Regions from separate parts of the Oceanimonas sp. GK1 genome, predicted to be linked through region 2. Evidence: riboswitches for the same ligand, from Rfam matches in the RefSeq annotation. Region 2 holds a riboswitch; each other region holds the start of a gene.
What was found. A riboswitch is a leader RNA that binds a small molecule or an ion and turns the genes downstream of it on or off. The one in region 2 is predicted to bind thiamine pyrophosphate.

Region 1 (5,121 bases), 1.3 Mb from region 2:
TGATAAGGGAGTTCACGTCCGCAAAGCGCAGCTCAAAGTTCAGCTGCAACTGGCTGATGGCCGCGGTCTGTTCAATCCAGGCCTGCAGCCCCGCCGGGCCGACAATGGTCAGCGGCGCGGTGCGGCCGTTCAGCCCGGCGCTGGCCAGCAGGCCCGGCAGGCCGTAGCAGTGATCCCCGTGCAGGTGGGTGATGCACACCGCCTGCAGCCAGTGCAGCGACAGCGGCGCCTGCAGCAGCCGGTGCTGGGTGCCTTCGCCGCAATCCACCAGCAGCCAGGACTTTGTCTTGTGCCGGCGCAGGGCCAGCGCCGACAGGCTGCGGGTTTTGGTGGGTGTGCCCGAGGAGGTGCCCAGAAAAATCAGCTCCATGGTGGGTTTGCTCGCAAGCCTGCTTACTGTGGCCGCTGCAGTTTGTCCGGGCTCAGACGCGGGCTCCAGGGCAAGCCCTCGTTCTGCCAGCCATTCACCAGGCGAAAACCGGTTCGCTCGCCTTCCTTGATGGCATCCCCCTGAAAGCCGTGCACCACGTAACGGGCGTTGGAAAACCCATGCTCCCGCAAAAATTCGGCGCTGGGCAGGCCCCGCTCGCTGCCGGAGCGGCACATGGTGATGACGGTGGCGGTTTCATCCAGGCCGCGCTCGGCCAGGGCCGCCTTGATTTGCTCAATAAACTGCGGATTGCGGTATAACCGAAAGCGCTGGTTGTCTTCATCCCACTGGCTGCGATCCACCAGCAGATAGGGCACGTTGACATCCACCTCGTTGGTGCCCCCTACAAACATGATCTCCACCGGATCGCGCACATCCACCAGCAACACCTGATCGTTGTCGCGGTTCTGCTCATAGGCCTGGCGGGCACTCAGCCCCAGTTCGTCGCTGCTCGCCCAGGACGGCAGTGCCAGGGTCATGGCCAGCAGCGCCGGCGTCAGTACTTTCCACATGGTTGCTCTCCTTTTTAGAAGCTGAATACCCGTACATCGTCCGCCGTCATCATGGCGGCCATCTCGGCCGGCGTGGCGACCTCTACCTGTTCGCGCAGATCCGTCTTGTCGTATTCGCTGTTGGGCAGATAAAGCGCGCACACGCTTACCTTGCCGCCCCCCTGCTGCAGCTTGCTCATCAGTTGCTCCGGGGTGACGTTGTTTGGCTTCAGCGGCGCACTGCTGTATCCGTTAATGGCCAGATCCCCGGCCTTGTCGCACAGCAGCACCTTCACCTGACGGCCCTGCTCCTGCATGGCATTGCCCAGCACCATGGCCATGCCCTGCACCTGGGGCGCGGCACTGGTGACCAGCAGCAAGACCTTTGACTCTGCCGCCTGAGCGGCACTCGCGGCACTGATGCCGGCCCCCAGGGCCAGCGCGGCCAGTATTTTTCTTCCTTTTTTCATGATGAGCACTCCGTTTAATTAAGGCAAAACTAATATAAGATTATTCTTATGTAGATGTAAAGTCGGTTCATCATTCAAAAAGCATAAGCATGGCTCACTGCCGCTGTCGCAATGTCCAGGTGGATTCGGTCAACACGTGACCGCACGTCAGTACCAACCCTCGATTCTTGTCGACCTTTATGCCTGAATGCGTATAATTCCGCTCGCCTTATAACCAAGGCCAAATCCTAAGGGGTGGCAACCCATTGCCTGAGATGCGCCGTGCGCGAACCCTTTGAACCTGATCCGGTTGATACCGGCGTAGGAATAGGAAGCTCACAACGCCCTGCCCTGCTCGTATTGCTACCGGGTCTTCGCACTGAAATGGAGATATAAAGTGCCAAGACTGAACCCTGTTGTCCCCTCTGCCTTAACCCTGGCCATGGCAGCCGCTCTGCCGGCCCAGGCCGCCGATAACTCTGAATCCGTCTACACCCTGGCCCCCGTACTGGTGACCTCGAGCTTTCGGGAAGATACCCTGCAGGACACCGCCGCCAGCGTGAGCGTGCTGAATGAAGAAAGACTGGAGCAGCCGGGCAAGGATCACCTGGAAGACGTGCTGGCCCAGGCCCCCAACGTCAACCTGAGCGCCGGCGCTTCCCGCGGCAAGTTTTATCAAATTCGTGGTGTGGGCGAGCGCAGCCAGTTTATCGGTGTGGTCAACCCGTCCGTTGGTGTGGTGGTGGACGGTATCGACATGAGCGCCATGGCCGGCGGCGCCACTCTGCTGGACGCCCGCCAGGTGGAAGTGCTGCGCGGCCCTCAGGGCAGCCTGTATGGCGCCAACGCCCTGGCCGGCCTGATTAACATTCGCGCCAGTGAGCCCACCAAGACCACGGAAGGCAACGCCGAGCTGACCCTGGGGCAGTACAACACCCGCAACCTGAGCGCGGCGGTGGGCGGCCCGCTCACCAACAAGGTGGGCTATCGTCTTGCCGCCCAGCGCAACCTGAGCGACGGTTTCATCACCAATGATTATCACCATACCGATAACACCAACAACATTGACGAGACCCTGCTGCGTAGCAAATTCCGCATCGAGGCCAGCGAGGATCTGGATCTGGATCTGAGCGCTTTCTACGCCAATATCGACAACGGCTACGACGCCTTCTCCCTCGACAACAGCCGCCATACCCTATCCGATCAGCCGGGCCACGATCGCCAGAAAACCCTGGCCCTGTCGGGCACCGCCAGCTGGTATGGCCACAGCGCCTATACCCTGCAAACCTCGCTGGCGGTGAACCTAAGCGAGCTGGAATACGGCTACGACGTGGACTGGGCCAATCCCGGCCTCGGCGGCTACAGCGCCACCGACAACTACCAACGGGACGAGCGCGGTGCCACCGCCGACGTGCGCTTTATCTCCACCGAAGAGTCCGCCCTGTTCGACGGCCGCACCGCCTGGACCGGCGGCATTTACTTCTTCCACCGCAGCTCGGATCTGACCCGTCACTACACCTACCTGCCCGCCGGTTTCACCAGCGAGTATGAAGCCAACCGGATGGCCACTTACGGCGAGCTGGAAACCGTACTGACCGACAAGCTGACCCTGATCAACGGCCTGCGGGTGGAGCAGGATCGCACCCAATACAGCGACAGTGACGGCAACGGCAGCGATCCCGTCGACATGCTCTGGGGCGGCCGGGTCGCGCTCGAATACCAGGTGGACGACAGCCAGATGTATTACGCCCTGATCTCCAGGGGCTACAAGGTCGGCGGCTACAACGCCACTGGCAACCTGCCCAACGAGCTGCGTGACTTTGATGCCGAAACCCTGTGGAACTACGAAATCGGCGGCAAGCATAGCCTGCTGGACGACACCCTGCACACTCAGGTGGCCCTGTTCTTCCAGCAGCGGGATGACGCCCAGATCAGCGCCTACCGTAACGTGCTGCGCCCCGACAATTCCACCGACTACATCGACTACACCGCCAACGCCGAGCGCGCCTACAGCTACGGCCTGGAAGCCCAGGCCCAGTGGCAGGCCAGCGCCGCTCTCGAGATCTACGGCAGCCTGGGGTTGCTGGACACTCGGCTGGAAGAGGCCGGTGCCTACTTTGACGGCCGCGACGCCGCCCACGCCCCGGAATACCAGTTTGCCCTGGGCGCCAGCCTCGACCTCGGCAGCGGCTGGTTCACCGGCCTGGATGTGGAAGGCAAGGACACGTTCTACTTTTCCGACAGCCACGACGCCCGGTCCGACGCCTACGCCCTGCTCCATGCCCGTTTCGGCTACCAGCGGGACCACTGGAGCATTACCCTGTGGGGCCGTAACCTGACCGACGAGGATTACGCCGTGCGCGGCTTCCAGTTCGGCAACGACCCGCGCAAGGGCTACGTCACCGAAGACTACATTCAGCTGGGCGCTCCCCGCCTGTTTGGGGTGACCACCCGCTTGATGTTTTAACTCCCCGCAATTCCTTTCATAGAGGCCGGGTGACGATGTCACCCGGTCAGTATCCGGTCATTTCCAGATAGCCCTGACCGCGGGGCGCACCGCTGGCGGCATCGGTCACCCGGACCGCCCCTTCCCAGTAGGGTACGGAGGTGGGCATCCAGCGGTTAGGGTGGTGAGCGCTGATATTCAGCGTCAGCTGTTGTTCCGGCAGGGTGAGTTGCCAGCGCACCGGCACCTGCCGGCCGGCCACCCCGGTGCGGGCCTTGGGTTCAAGGGTGAATGCTGTTGTGCTCAGCGGCGTGACCTCACCGTCCGGGCTGATCCAGCTGCCGGACAGATAATCGCTGTGATTGTCGCTCCCTCCCCGCAGGCGAAAGACCATCACCTTGGCGCCACTGTCGAGGTGCAGCGAGAACCAGTCCCAGCCGCGTTGACCGGCACTCAGCAGCTGGCTGCTCCATTCCCGATCCAGCCAGGCCTGGCCGCTCACCGCCAGCCGTTGGCCATTAAGCCACACCTCGCCGCTCACCCGGTAAAAGGGCTGGCTGTAATACAGGGAGCCCTGGCCGTCGGCGGATTTCTGGCTGAAGCCGCCAACACCGTGGCGCACCAAGGGGCCTTCGGCTTTCAGCTCCAGCTCATAACCAAAGTCACCCTGCTCGTCCTCGGCCTGAGCCGTGAGCCGCAGCCAGTCCAGCTCGTCACCTTTCGCGCCCAGACTGGCCAGTTGCCAGTTATCCAGCCAGGCTCGAAAGGGCCGTGCCGTTACCCCGGCCTGCTGGCTGCCGTTCCACGGTGGCATGCCGGCGCCCCGGGCGAAACGCTCCGCCACTCGGTGCTGCTCACCCCGGGACAACGCCATGTGTGCCATCCACAGTTGCTTTACCGCCCAGGGACCGGCAGGCTCCGTGCCGGCACTGGTGGGCTGCAGTGCCTGACGAAACAGCGTCCACTGCATGCCCAGGGGCTCGCCGTCCTTATCCTCCAGGTTGGCGGTGAGGTACCACCACTCAATACGAAAGTCCGGATGGGGGCCATGATCCTCAGGAAAGCGCAGCAACATGCCGGGGCGAGCCTGGGCATAACCCTCAGCGGATGCTCCCAGCCCGGCAAAGCCGGCATCGCTGCGGCTCGCCTTCGTCTCCTGGGGGGCATCGCAGGCGTTTAGCAGCACCAGCAGGCCCAGGACCATCAATCTACGCCCCAGGGTGATCATGGGCCTTCCTCTTCGGCCAGCAAGGCCCGGGGCGGCGTACGCCACAGCCGCCACATGGGCAGGGCCGCCGCCAGCCC
Region 2 (5,121 bases):
TTCCCCAACCTCTTCTAACTCTCTGAAATGCTTCTTTCTTGATTCTGTCATGGCATCAAGTATTGTTGCCAGCGTCAAAGACTTTCCTGCTCCGTTTTGTCCGACAAGAATAATTGGTATTGAATCGCCTTGGTCGTTGAAGCGAGGTGTGATGTTGAGCTCACTTATAGGCCCAAGGTTTTTTATTGCTATTTTTTTAATATACATTAGCATTAACCTTTTTATGTTTTAGGTGTAGTTAAATGACTAAATATGAGTTGAAACGAGAAAATAAACTAGTCGACAATTCGACACTGCTCGGATTAAATTTAAGGTTTGTTTCGTATGGCGCTTATTGTCTGTAGTCGAGAAGCAAAAAGCAATGCTGACTGCGACTTTTGCGAGTGTTTAAAGGTTTCTGATACACAAACGGGTGGCTCTTTACCCCTCACCATCAAACCTCAGCGGCTCCCGCCCGGCCCGTTTGCGCAGCCAGTTCACGCCATTGCGTACCGAGGGCATCCTGAACAGCCGGCGTTCCAGTTGGTATTTGCCGGGAAAATTCAGCAGCACCAGGGCGATCAGTATGGTCAGCAATCCCTGACCGGGCAGCACCAGCATGGCAATGCCCACCAGCAGAAACACCAGCCCCAGCAGGTTTTTCAGGATCAGCAGCAGCCAGCGGATCAGCGGATGCTGTTTGGCCCAGGGCACCCGGTGGCGGTATTCACCGGAAAAGTAATTCACCGGAATGCGCACCACCAGCCAGGGAATAATGATCAGGGAGCCGATAAAGCTCACCAGGCTGGCAAGGCCCAGGGTCCAGATCAGCGCCGGGTTGTCGAATAGTTGCAGAAACTCATTCACGGATAGGGGTACTCTTTAACATCAAGTGGCTTGTTCAGGTTGCGCCATTATGAGGGAAAAAACGTCTGCCGGCAGCGATCAGAATGAACAGGGCGGTCTCGGGCACAAAAAAACCGGCGGCCTTATGGCACGCCGGTACTGTTTTTACGACGAAACGGTTGCGACGAAACGAACTCAGCTTTCCAGGCTGCGCACCCGGCCGGCCAGCGCATTAAAGTCAAAGGGCCGGCTGGGCACCAGCAGCAGCAGGATGGAAATGGCCACCGGCACCAGGGTAGCCAGCAGGAACGACTCCAGCAAATGGGTGGCGGCCTGGCCCGGGGCGGGGAACAGCATCAGGCCGGCCACCAGGCCGCCGAGGGTGCTGAGCATGGCGTTCCAGCCCTGATAGAGGGCGTTGTAAAAGCCGAAAAACACCGGAAAGGCGGCGGCGCAGCACAGCAGGTCCGCCAGCAGGAACAGATACAGCACGCTGTACCCCTGCGAGGCCACATAGAGCACCGGAATCGACACCAGCACGATTAGCCAGCGCGACAGGCCCAGCAGGGTGTGCACGCTGGTTTGCGGCAGCAGCCGGCGCAGATCCACCACCAGCATGCTGGTGAGGCCGCTGATGGTGGAGTCGGCGCTGCTCATGATCAGCGCCAGGCCAAAGGGCAGCAGGCCAATGGCAAACCACAGCGGCATGTTGGGCATCAGCACGCTGAACAGCGCCACCGAGCCATCGCCGGGCAGCGCCAGGCCCACAAAGGCCAGGCCAAACAGCCCCATGATGAAGATGATGGGAAAGCTGAGCACGCCGCTCAGAATAAAGCCGTTGCGAATGACCTTGTTGTCCCGGGCGGCAAACACCCGCTGCCAGGTGCCCTGGTAGAACAGGCCGGTCAGCACCACGGCGAGGAAGAAGGTCAGGCCCGACTTCAGCCCGGTGGTGTCGAGCGGGTCAAGCAGGTGCGGGGCGGTTTGCTGCAGGCCGGCCAGCACCGGGGCCAGGCCGCCGGTGGCCTGCCAACCCAGCACAATCAGGGTGAGCAGAAACGGCAGTATCACCAGCATCTGCACCCGGTCGGTGAAAATGGTCACCCGCAGGCCGCCATACAGGGTATAGAGCAGGGTGGCCGCCATCACAATGCCGGCGGTGGCCCACAGCGGCACCGGCGCCAGCAGCGCCACCATCTGGGCGATGGCGGTGAGGCCGGCGGTGAGGGAAATAAACAGGTAGAACAGCATGATCACCAGCACAAAGCCGTACATGCCCCGGCCGTAGCGGCCCAGCACAAACTCGGTGAGGGTGTGGCCGGCGGGCATCAGCTCGCGAATGCGCTTGCCGAGCGGAATCATCACCAGCCGGGGGGCCAACACCCCCAGAGCGTAACCGGTAACGGCGCCAATGCCGCCCCAGGTGGCGGCCTGGGCCGGACCGAATAAAATCCAGGTGCCCATGGTGGTGGCCAGCAGGGTCAGGGTGGTGGCGCTGCCGCTCTGGCTGTTGCGAGCCACGATAAAGTCTTCCGGCTGATCGTTTTGCCGGCGGGCGTAAAGCAGACCCGGAATGGCGAAGACCGCCGCAAATAAACAGAGCCATAAAATGGCGGTGGTGGTGTCCAGCATGTGTTCTCCCTCTGCCCGGGTGGGCACTAAATGGCCGGGGCATGCGGGCGACAAGAGGGAGAGGGCGGATCGGGATTGCAGGATCCTTCGTTTCCTTCCCTTCGCCGGCATTACCCGGATCAGGTTCTAAGGGTTACCGCCGGTGTGGCGGAGTCTCAGCCCGTGTGGGCTCCCCCAGGAATAGCGAAACGAGGGTAAGGGGCGGCGGCGTGGTTGTCAATGCGGGCGGCGGCCCCGTCAGCGACGGGCCGGGTGCGCGGCGGACAGGGCGCGGCCTGCGGTCTGGCGTTGCAGCCACCAGGTGGCCAGGCAGGAGAGCAGGATGCCGGGCCAGAGGCTGGCCGCCACCGGTTCGCCGCCAAACAGCCAAAGCAGCAGGGCGACCGCCGCCGGGTTGAGGTAGGTGTAGGCCATCACCCGTTGCGGGCCAAGGTGAATGCTGCCCCCCTGAAACAGATAGCCGCTGGCCAGGGTGGCGCACACCACCAGGTAGCCCATGGCCAGCCAGTCGCCTCCTTCAAGGGCTTGCCATTGCAGGGGGGTATCGGTCAGCCAGACCATGAGCCCCATCCAGACCGCACCGCCCAGCAAGGTGGCGCAGGTGAGTATGGCCACCGAATCGTTGCGATACAGCAGTTTCATGCACAGCGAATAGGCGCACATGCTCAGCACCGCCAGCAGAAACAGCCGATCCCCCGGATTGAGCTGCAGCGCCAGGGCCCGCGCCGGGCTGCCCTCAAAAATCACCCACAGCGCCCCTACCATGCCCAGCAGGTAGCTGATCCCCTGCACGGTGGTGATGCGGGTGCGCAGCAGCCAGATGCCCGCCACGCCGGTCAGCAGAGGCACCAGAGTGAACAGGGTGCCGGTGTTCAGGGCCGTGGTGCTGTGCAGCGCCTCAAACAGCAGAATGAAAAACAGCGAATAAAACAGGCTGATCAGCAGCCCCCGGGGCAGGGCCCGCCACAGTTGCTGCCGCCGGTCGGCGCGCCACAGCACCCAGGGCAGCAGCAGGGCGGCGGCCAGCACAAAGCGCAGCAGGGTGAGGGAGGCCGGCGGGGCCTCGGTTGCCAGCCGGGCCGAGATGATAAAGGAGCCCGCCACGAACAGGGTGGCGAGCAGCACACGCCCGTGGGCGTGCCAGGTTTGCATGGTCATGGCTTTTCTCCCGAATGCCGTTCGCCGGCTCAGTCGGCGAAACGATCCCGTATCCGCACACTCTCCAGGGCCCGTTGTCCCGCCCTGGGTCGGGCGGCCCTGGTGGCCTTGCCAATGGTCAGCATCATGCCCACCAGGTGGCCTTCGGGCAACCGGATCAGCTCGGCCACGCGCTCGGCGTCAAAGCCGATCATGGGGCAGCTGTCGTAGCCCATGGCCCTGGCGGCCAGCATGGCGGTCTGGGCGGCGATGCCCACGGAGCGAAGGGCTTCATCGCGCTGCAGTTGCGGCTTGCCGGCGTAGAAGCCGTGGATCATCGACAGCATCTGGTCGCGGACGTCGGCGGGGGCGTCGCGCCAGCAGTGGCCGGGATCCTTCTGCCAGGCCTGGGTGTCGGCACAGAGCACCAGCAGCAGGGAGGCGTCGGTGATTTGCGCCTGATCCCAGGCGGCGGCGCGCAGCTCGGCCCGCAACTGCGGGTCTTCCACCTGCACAAAGCGCCAGTGTTGCAGGTTGAAGGAGGTGGGGGCCTGCAGCAGGTACTGAAACAGTTGCTCGATGTCGGCCTCGGGCATGCGAAAAGTCGCATCGTATTGCTTGATGGCGCGGCGGGTCGTGATGGCGTCGAGGGTATGCATGGTCTGACTCCTGTGATGAAGGATGATGTTCGGGTTGGTGGTCAGTATTCCATGTGCAAAAATGAAGAAAAACAGAATTGGTGCAGAGGTAATGTGCATGAATGCACAGATGAATGACTGGCAAGACATTTACACCGCCTACCAGGTGGCCCGGCTGGGCTCGCTGAGCGCGGCCGCCCATCAGCTGGAGGTGCACCACAGCACCGTATTGCGGCGGATCAACGCGCTGGAAGCCCGCATGGGCACCCGCCTGTTTCATCGTCACGCCCGGGGCTACGTGGCCACCGAGGCCGGCCAGGCGTTGCTGGCCGCCGCGGTTCAGGCCGAAGAGGCGTTCAGTCGCATGCGCGCCCGGGTGGGGGAAAGCGAGGCCCTGGCCGGGACCCTGATCCTGACCTCGGTCAACAACCTGGTACCCTACCTGACGCCCTTGCTGGCCGAGTTTCAGCAACGGCACCCGAACATTCGGCTGGAATATGCCGCCGACCGGCGGGTGTTCCGGCTGGATCATGGTGAAGCCCATGTGGGCATACGCTCGGGCCATAAGCCGGAAGACCCGGATTATGTGGTGCAGCACCTGACCCGGGCGGCGAGCACCCTTTATGCCAGTCGTGACTATGTGCGCCGCCACGGCCCTCTTTATTCCCTGAACGAGCTTGCCGGGCACCGTTTTGTCAGCACCACGCAGCCACGGCCCGGCAGCGTGTTTATGCGCTGGATGGAGGCCCATGTTCCGGCGGCGCAAATCTTCTACCGGGTGCAGGATTTCACCGGTTTTATTCCCGCGCTGCAGGCCGGGCTGGGCTGTGGCCCGCTGAGCTGCTGGCAGGCCAGCCTGGCCCCTGAGCTGCTGCCCCTGTTGCCGCCC
Region 3 (5,121 bases), 450 kb from region 2:
TCAGTATGGTCAGAATGTAATTGGTCATGTAGCCGTTCTGCAGCAGCTTTGTCTGCCAGCGGGCCAGCCGCACCAGGCCGTCCATCATGTGCTCATAACCCCGTTCGGGGCCGTAAGCCAGAGGATAAATGGCGTTACCCAGCGGCTGATACACCCGGTTCCAGCGGCGATACAGCAAGCCACCGGCCACCAGTGCCACCGCGCTGAACAGCAGCGGCAGATTGATGCCGTGCCACAGCGCCAGATCCAGGTCGGCGGCCGGCGCACCACTAATGGCGGTGACCGCCGCCGCCAGCAGCGGCTCGGCCAGCCCGGGCACCAGCCCCAGCACCAGGCTCAAGACTGCCAGCACGCTGAAGCCCAGGCGCATGGCCGCCGGCGCCTCATGGGGCGTTTTGGGTGTGGGTTTGTGGTCACCCCAGAAGGGTTTGATGGCCACCAGGGCGCTGGCGGCGACAATGCACACGGCGGTGATCATCGCCAGTACCACCAGCAGGGTGGACAGGGCGCTGGCCCCCAGGGCCGCCTCAAACATCAGCTCCTTGGCGATAAAGCCGAACAGCGGCGGAATGCCGGCCAGGGACAGCGCCGCCACCCACAAAAACAGCGCCGTCTGCGGCATGTGGGGGCGCAGTCCGCCCAGCTCGCGCACGTCCTTGGTGCCGGTGGCGTGATCCAGGGTGCCGGCGGCCATAAACAGCGCCCCCTTGTACAGGGCATGGGCCAGCAGGAACACCATGGCCGCCTTCAGCGCCACCGGGGTGCCGATGCCAATCAGCAAGGTCAGGGTGCCCAGGGCCATGATGGTGGAAAAGGCCAGAATGCGCTTGAGATCCGTGCTGCACACCGACATCACGGCGCCCACCGTCATGGTCAGGGCGCCCACCGCCGACAGCGTCAGCAGCCAGGCCTCGCTGCCCGCCATCACCGGTTGCAGCCGGGCCATCAGAAACACCCCGGCCTTGACCATGGTGGCCGAATGCAGATAGGCGCTCACCGGGGTGGGCGCGGCCATGGCATTGGGCAGCCAGAAATGGAACGGAAACTGGGCCGACTTGGTAAAGGTGCCCAGCAACACCAGGCCCATCATCGGCAGGAACAGCGGGTGCTGCTGCAGTGCCGGCCCTTGCGTCAACACCTCGGTCAGCTCAAAACTGCCGGCCATCCAGCCCAGCATAATCAGCCCGGTCATCAGTGCCAGGCCACCGCCCATGGTGACGAACAGTCCCTGCAGCGCCGCCTTGCGGGCCTTTTCCTGCTCGTGGTTAAAACCGATCAGCAGGTAGGAGGTGATGCTGGTGAGTTCCCAGAACACGAACAGGCCAATCAGGTTGCTGCACAGCACCACCCCCAGCATGGCGCTCATAAAGGCCAGCAGGTACATCAGCAGCTTGTGCCTGTCCTTGTTGCCTTCCAGGTAGCGGCCGCCGTAGATGAGAATGAAGGTGCCGATGCCGGTGATCAGCAGGGCGAACATCAGGCCAAGGCCATCCAGCAGAAAGCTCAGGCTGATATTGAGGCTGGGGATCCAGTCGTAGTGAAACTGCACCGCTTCACCGCCGGTGACCCGGGGCCAGAAGCTGGCGAAATAACCGAACAGCGCCGCCGGCAACACCGCCAGAAACCCGCCGATATGCCGACCGAGGCGGGGACTTAACAGCGGCACCAGGGCGGCCAGAACAAAACCTGCCAATACGGCAACAAGCATACGCAAGGCTCCTTTTCATGCCCGTGAACGGGGCGTCAGGATCGGCGAAGATGAAAGGAGAGACTCTGAATGCAGACTATAGCAGTGAACATAATTGGATTAACTATCAGGAAGTTAATCCATTTTTTATTGATTATTAGCGATACGCATACTACAAGCCGCCCCGGCCGGACGCAAGCAAACCGGGACACTAATGCCGGGATCAGCGGGCGAAAAAGTGCTCCACCGGGCCCCGGCCCTGGCCGATTTTCAAGTGAGCACCGGCCTCGATGGCCCGCTCGATATAGTGCTTGGCCGAGGCCACCGCCAGCTCCAGTGTCAGGCCCTGCGCCAGGTAGGAAGCCAGCACCCCGGACAGGGTACAGCCGGTGCCGTGGGTGTTGGCGGTGATCACTCTGGGGGTGTCGAAACAGCGCACCTCGCCATGGTGCAGCAGCCAGTCGGGACTGCGCGGCTCCTGTTGCAGAAAGCCGCCCTTGAGCAGCACCGCCCGGCACTCCAGCTCATTAAGGGCGGTGAGCAGGGGCTCTACCTCACGCAGTGACGCCGGCACCGGCCGTTCCACCAGGCAGGCGGCTTCCGGCAGGTTGGGGGTGATCACGTCCGCCAGCGGCAGCAACCGCTGCTTGAGGCAATCCACCGCCTCGGGGGCCAGCAGCATGTCGCCGTTGGCGCTGACCATCACCGGATCCACCACCAGGTGTTGTGGCCGGTATTGTTCCAGGGCGTCGGCCACGGTATTGATGGTGTCGGTATCCCCCAGCATGCCCACCTTCACCGCCATGACCGGCAGATCGCTGAACACGGCGTCGAGCTGGGCACGAATGATCTCCTGGGGTACCGGGTGCACGGCGGTCACCCGCTGCGTGTTCTGGGCGGTAATGGCGGTGATCACCGAGCAGGCGTAGCCGCCGGTGGCGGAGATGGCCTTGATGTCGGCCTGAATACCGGCGCCGCCGCCGCTGTCGGAGCCGGCAATGGAAAGAATAATGGCTTTGCTGCTGTGCATGTCCTTATGGTCCTTGTAAGGCGTGAAAACCACAAGGCCATCGGCCATCGGTTCCCTACGCCAGTGTTAACTGGATCAGGTTCAACGGGTTCGGCATATCACTGCCGTCTCGGCCTTTCGGCTCCCCGACCAATCGCACGATAATACCCAGCCCACTGGCCAAATGCCAGTCGACGCATTCACTCACAAAAATGTAACTTAACAACAAAAATGGAGTTGGATTGTATACAACACCTGTGTACAGCCGAACAGCGGGCATAAAAAAACGCCTTCAGCATTCTGGCTGAAGGCGGCCTGAGCAGCATATGAAGTAAATGCAAAAAGCGTGACAGGGTGATTTACCCTGCCTCTGTACCTGATGACACTCTACTCCCGAAGGAAAGCAGAGAAAAGTCGAGATACGTAATATTATTTCATTATCGTTATTTTGTTGTCAGATTAGTGAGCCTGATCCCAGTTGTCACCCACCCCGGCTTCCACCAGCAGGGGCACATCCAGACTGGCGGCCTGCTGCATCAGCGCGCAGATGGTTTCCCGGTGGGCGTCTACCTTGTCTTCACGAATTTCAAACACCAGTTCGTCGTGCACCTGCATCAGCATGCGTACCTCGCCCTCGGGCAGCTCACCCAGCCAGTCATTCACTCGAATCATGGCCTGCTTGATGATGTCGGCGGCAGTGCCCTGCATGGGCGCGTTGATGGCGGCCCGCTCGGCACCCTTGCGCCGGGCGCCGTTCTTGGATTTGATTTCCGGCAGGTAGAGCCGGCGGCCGAACAGGGTGGAAACATAGCCCTGTTCACTGGCCTGCTCCCGGGTGGTCTCCATGTAGCGCAGCACCCCGGGGTAGCGTTCAAAGTAGATGTTCATGTAGTCCTGGGCCTCGTTGCGGCCAATGCCCAGCTGGCGCGCCAGACCAAAGGCACTCATGCCGTAGATCAGGCCAAAATTGATGGCCTTGGCCCGGCGGCGCTGCTCGGCAGACACCTGCTCCACCGCCACCCCGAACACCTCGGCGGCGGTGGCCTTGTGAATGTCCTGGCCGTGGGCAAAGGCGTCCAGCAGCCCCTGATCCTGGGACAGGTGCGCCATGATGCGCAGCTCGATCTGGGAGTAGTCCGCCGCCACCAGTTTGTAGCCGGGCTCGGCCACAAAAGCCTGGCGAATGCGCCGCCCTTCCGGCGTGCGGATGGGAATGTTCTGCAGATTGGGATCCGACGACGACAGCCGGCCGGTGGCGGTGTTAGCCTGGTGGTAGGAGGTATGAATGCGCCCGCTGTGCTCATTCACCATCAGCGGCAGCTTGTCGGTGTAGGTGGACTTGAGCTTGCTCAGGCCCCGGTATTCCATCAGCAGTTTGGGCAGCGGGTAATCCAGCGCCAGCTCCTGCAGCACTTCTTCGGCGGTGGACGGCGCTCCCTTGGGGGTCTTCTTGATCACCGGCAGTGCCAGTTTGGTGAACAGGATCTCGCCGAGCTGCTTGGTGGAGCTCAGGTTAAAGGGCTCACCGGCCAGCTCAAACGCCTCCCGCTCCAGCTCCTTCAGCCGCTTGGCTATTTCCTCACTCTGCATGGCCAGCAGCTGGCTGTCGATGCGCACGCCGGTGTATTCCATCTGGGCCAGAATCGGCACCAACGGCATCTCAATATCATTGAACACGCTTTCCAGCACCGGCTCGGCAGCCAGTTTTTCGCTCAGATGGTGATGCAGCCGCAGGGTAATGTCGGCGTCTTCCGCCGCATAGGGCCCCGCCTGCTCCAGAGGGATCTGGTTAAAGGTGAGCTGTTTGGCACCCTTACCGGCAATGGACTCAAAGGATGTGGTGCTGTGATTGAGGAAAAAGGCCGCCATGCTGTCCATGTCGTGCCGGGTCTGTACCGAATTGAGCACATAGGACTCCAGCATGGTATCAAGCAGCGCGCCCTTCAGCGCAATACCGTGGTTTTTCAGCACGTTGATGTCGTATTTGAGGTTCTGGCCCAGCTTGATGCGGCTTTCATCCTCCAGCAACGGCTTGAGGGCCCCGAGCACCTGCGCTTCGCTCAGCTGCTCGGGGGCATCCAGGTAATCGTGGCCAAAGGGCACATAGGCGGCCTGGCCCGCCTCCACCGCAAACGACACCCCCACCACCCGGGCATCCCGGTAGCTGAGGCTGGTGGTCTCGGTATCAAAGGCGAAATAGGGCGCCGCCTTGAGCCGGGCAATCCATTCATCCAGCTCGGCCTGGCCGGTTACGGTCTGATAGTCGGTCTCCAGCGCCGGTGCCGCCGGTACGGCTTCCCCGGCCGAGTCCGACTCCAGCTCCGCCAGCAGATTGCGGAATTCAAATTCCTGATAGAGGGCGCGCAGGGCCTCGGTGTCCGGCGCCGTCTGCTGAAGATCCGCGGGGCCCACATGCAGCGCCACA

Region 1: another riboswitch for thiamine pyrophosphate. It lies ahead of GU3_RS11095 (TonB-dependent receptor); the one in region 2 lies ahead of GU3_RS00425 (sodium:solute symporter).
Region 3: another riboswitch for thiamine pyrophosphate. It lies ahead of thiD (bifunctional hydroxymethylpyrimidine kinase/phosphomethylpyrimidine kinase); the one in region 2 lies ahead of GU3_RS00425 (sodium:solute symporter).

The regions. Positions count from the first base shown of each region.
Region 1 is NC_016745.1:2,339,722-2,344,842, forward strand. Features, by position in the region: gene GU3_RS11080 (ribonuclease Z) at 1-370, opposite strand, end outside; gene GU3_RS11085 (rhodanese-like domain-containing protein) at 394-942, opposite strand; gene GU3_RS11090 (DsrE family protein) at 957-1,391, opposite strand; TPP riboswitch at 1,612-1,715, shown strand; gene GU3_RS11095 (TonB-dependent receptor) at 1,813-3,837, shown strand; gene GU3_RS11100 (lipocalin-like domain-containing protein) at 3,884-5,044, opposite strand; gene GU3_RS11105 (FtsX-like permease family protein) at 5,041-5,121, opposite strand, start outside.
Region 2 is NC_016745.1:85,503-90,623, reverse strand. Features, by position in the region: gene GU3_RS16565 (AAA family ATPase) at 1-207, opposite strand, end outside; gene GU3_RS00430 (PGPGW domain-containing protein) at 421-846, opposite strand; gene GU3_RS00425 (sodium:solute symporter) at 1,021-2,457, opposite strand; TPP riboswitch at 2,537-2,643, opposite strand; gene GU3_RS00420 (DMT family transporter) at 2,695-3,615, opposite strand; gene GU3_RS00415 (nitroreductase family protein) at 3,645-4,253, opposite strand; gene GU3_RS00410 (LysR family transcriptional regulator) at 4,363-5,121, shown strand, end outside.
Region 3 is NC_016745.1:531,918-537,038, reverse strand. Features, by position in the region: gene GU3_RS02570 (putative monovalent cation/H+ antiporter subunit A) at 1-1,708, opposite strand, end outside; gene thiD (bifunctional hydroxymethylpyrimidine kinase/phosphomethylpyrimidine kinase) at 1,911-2,717, opposite strand; TPP riboswitch at 2,753-2,855, opposite strand; gene polA (DNA polymerase I) at 3,156-5,121, opposite strand, start outside.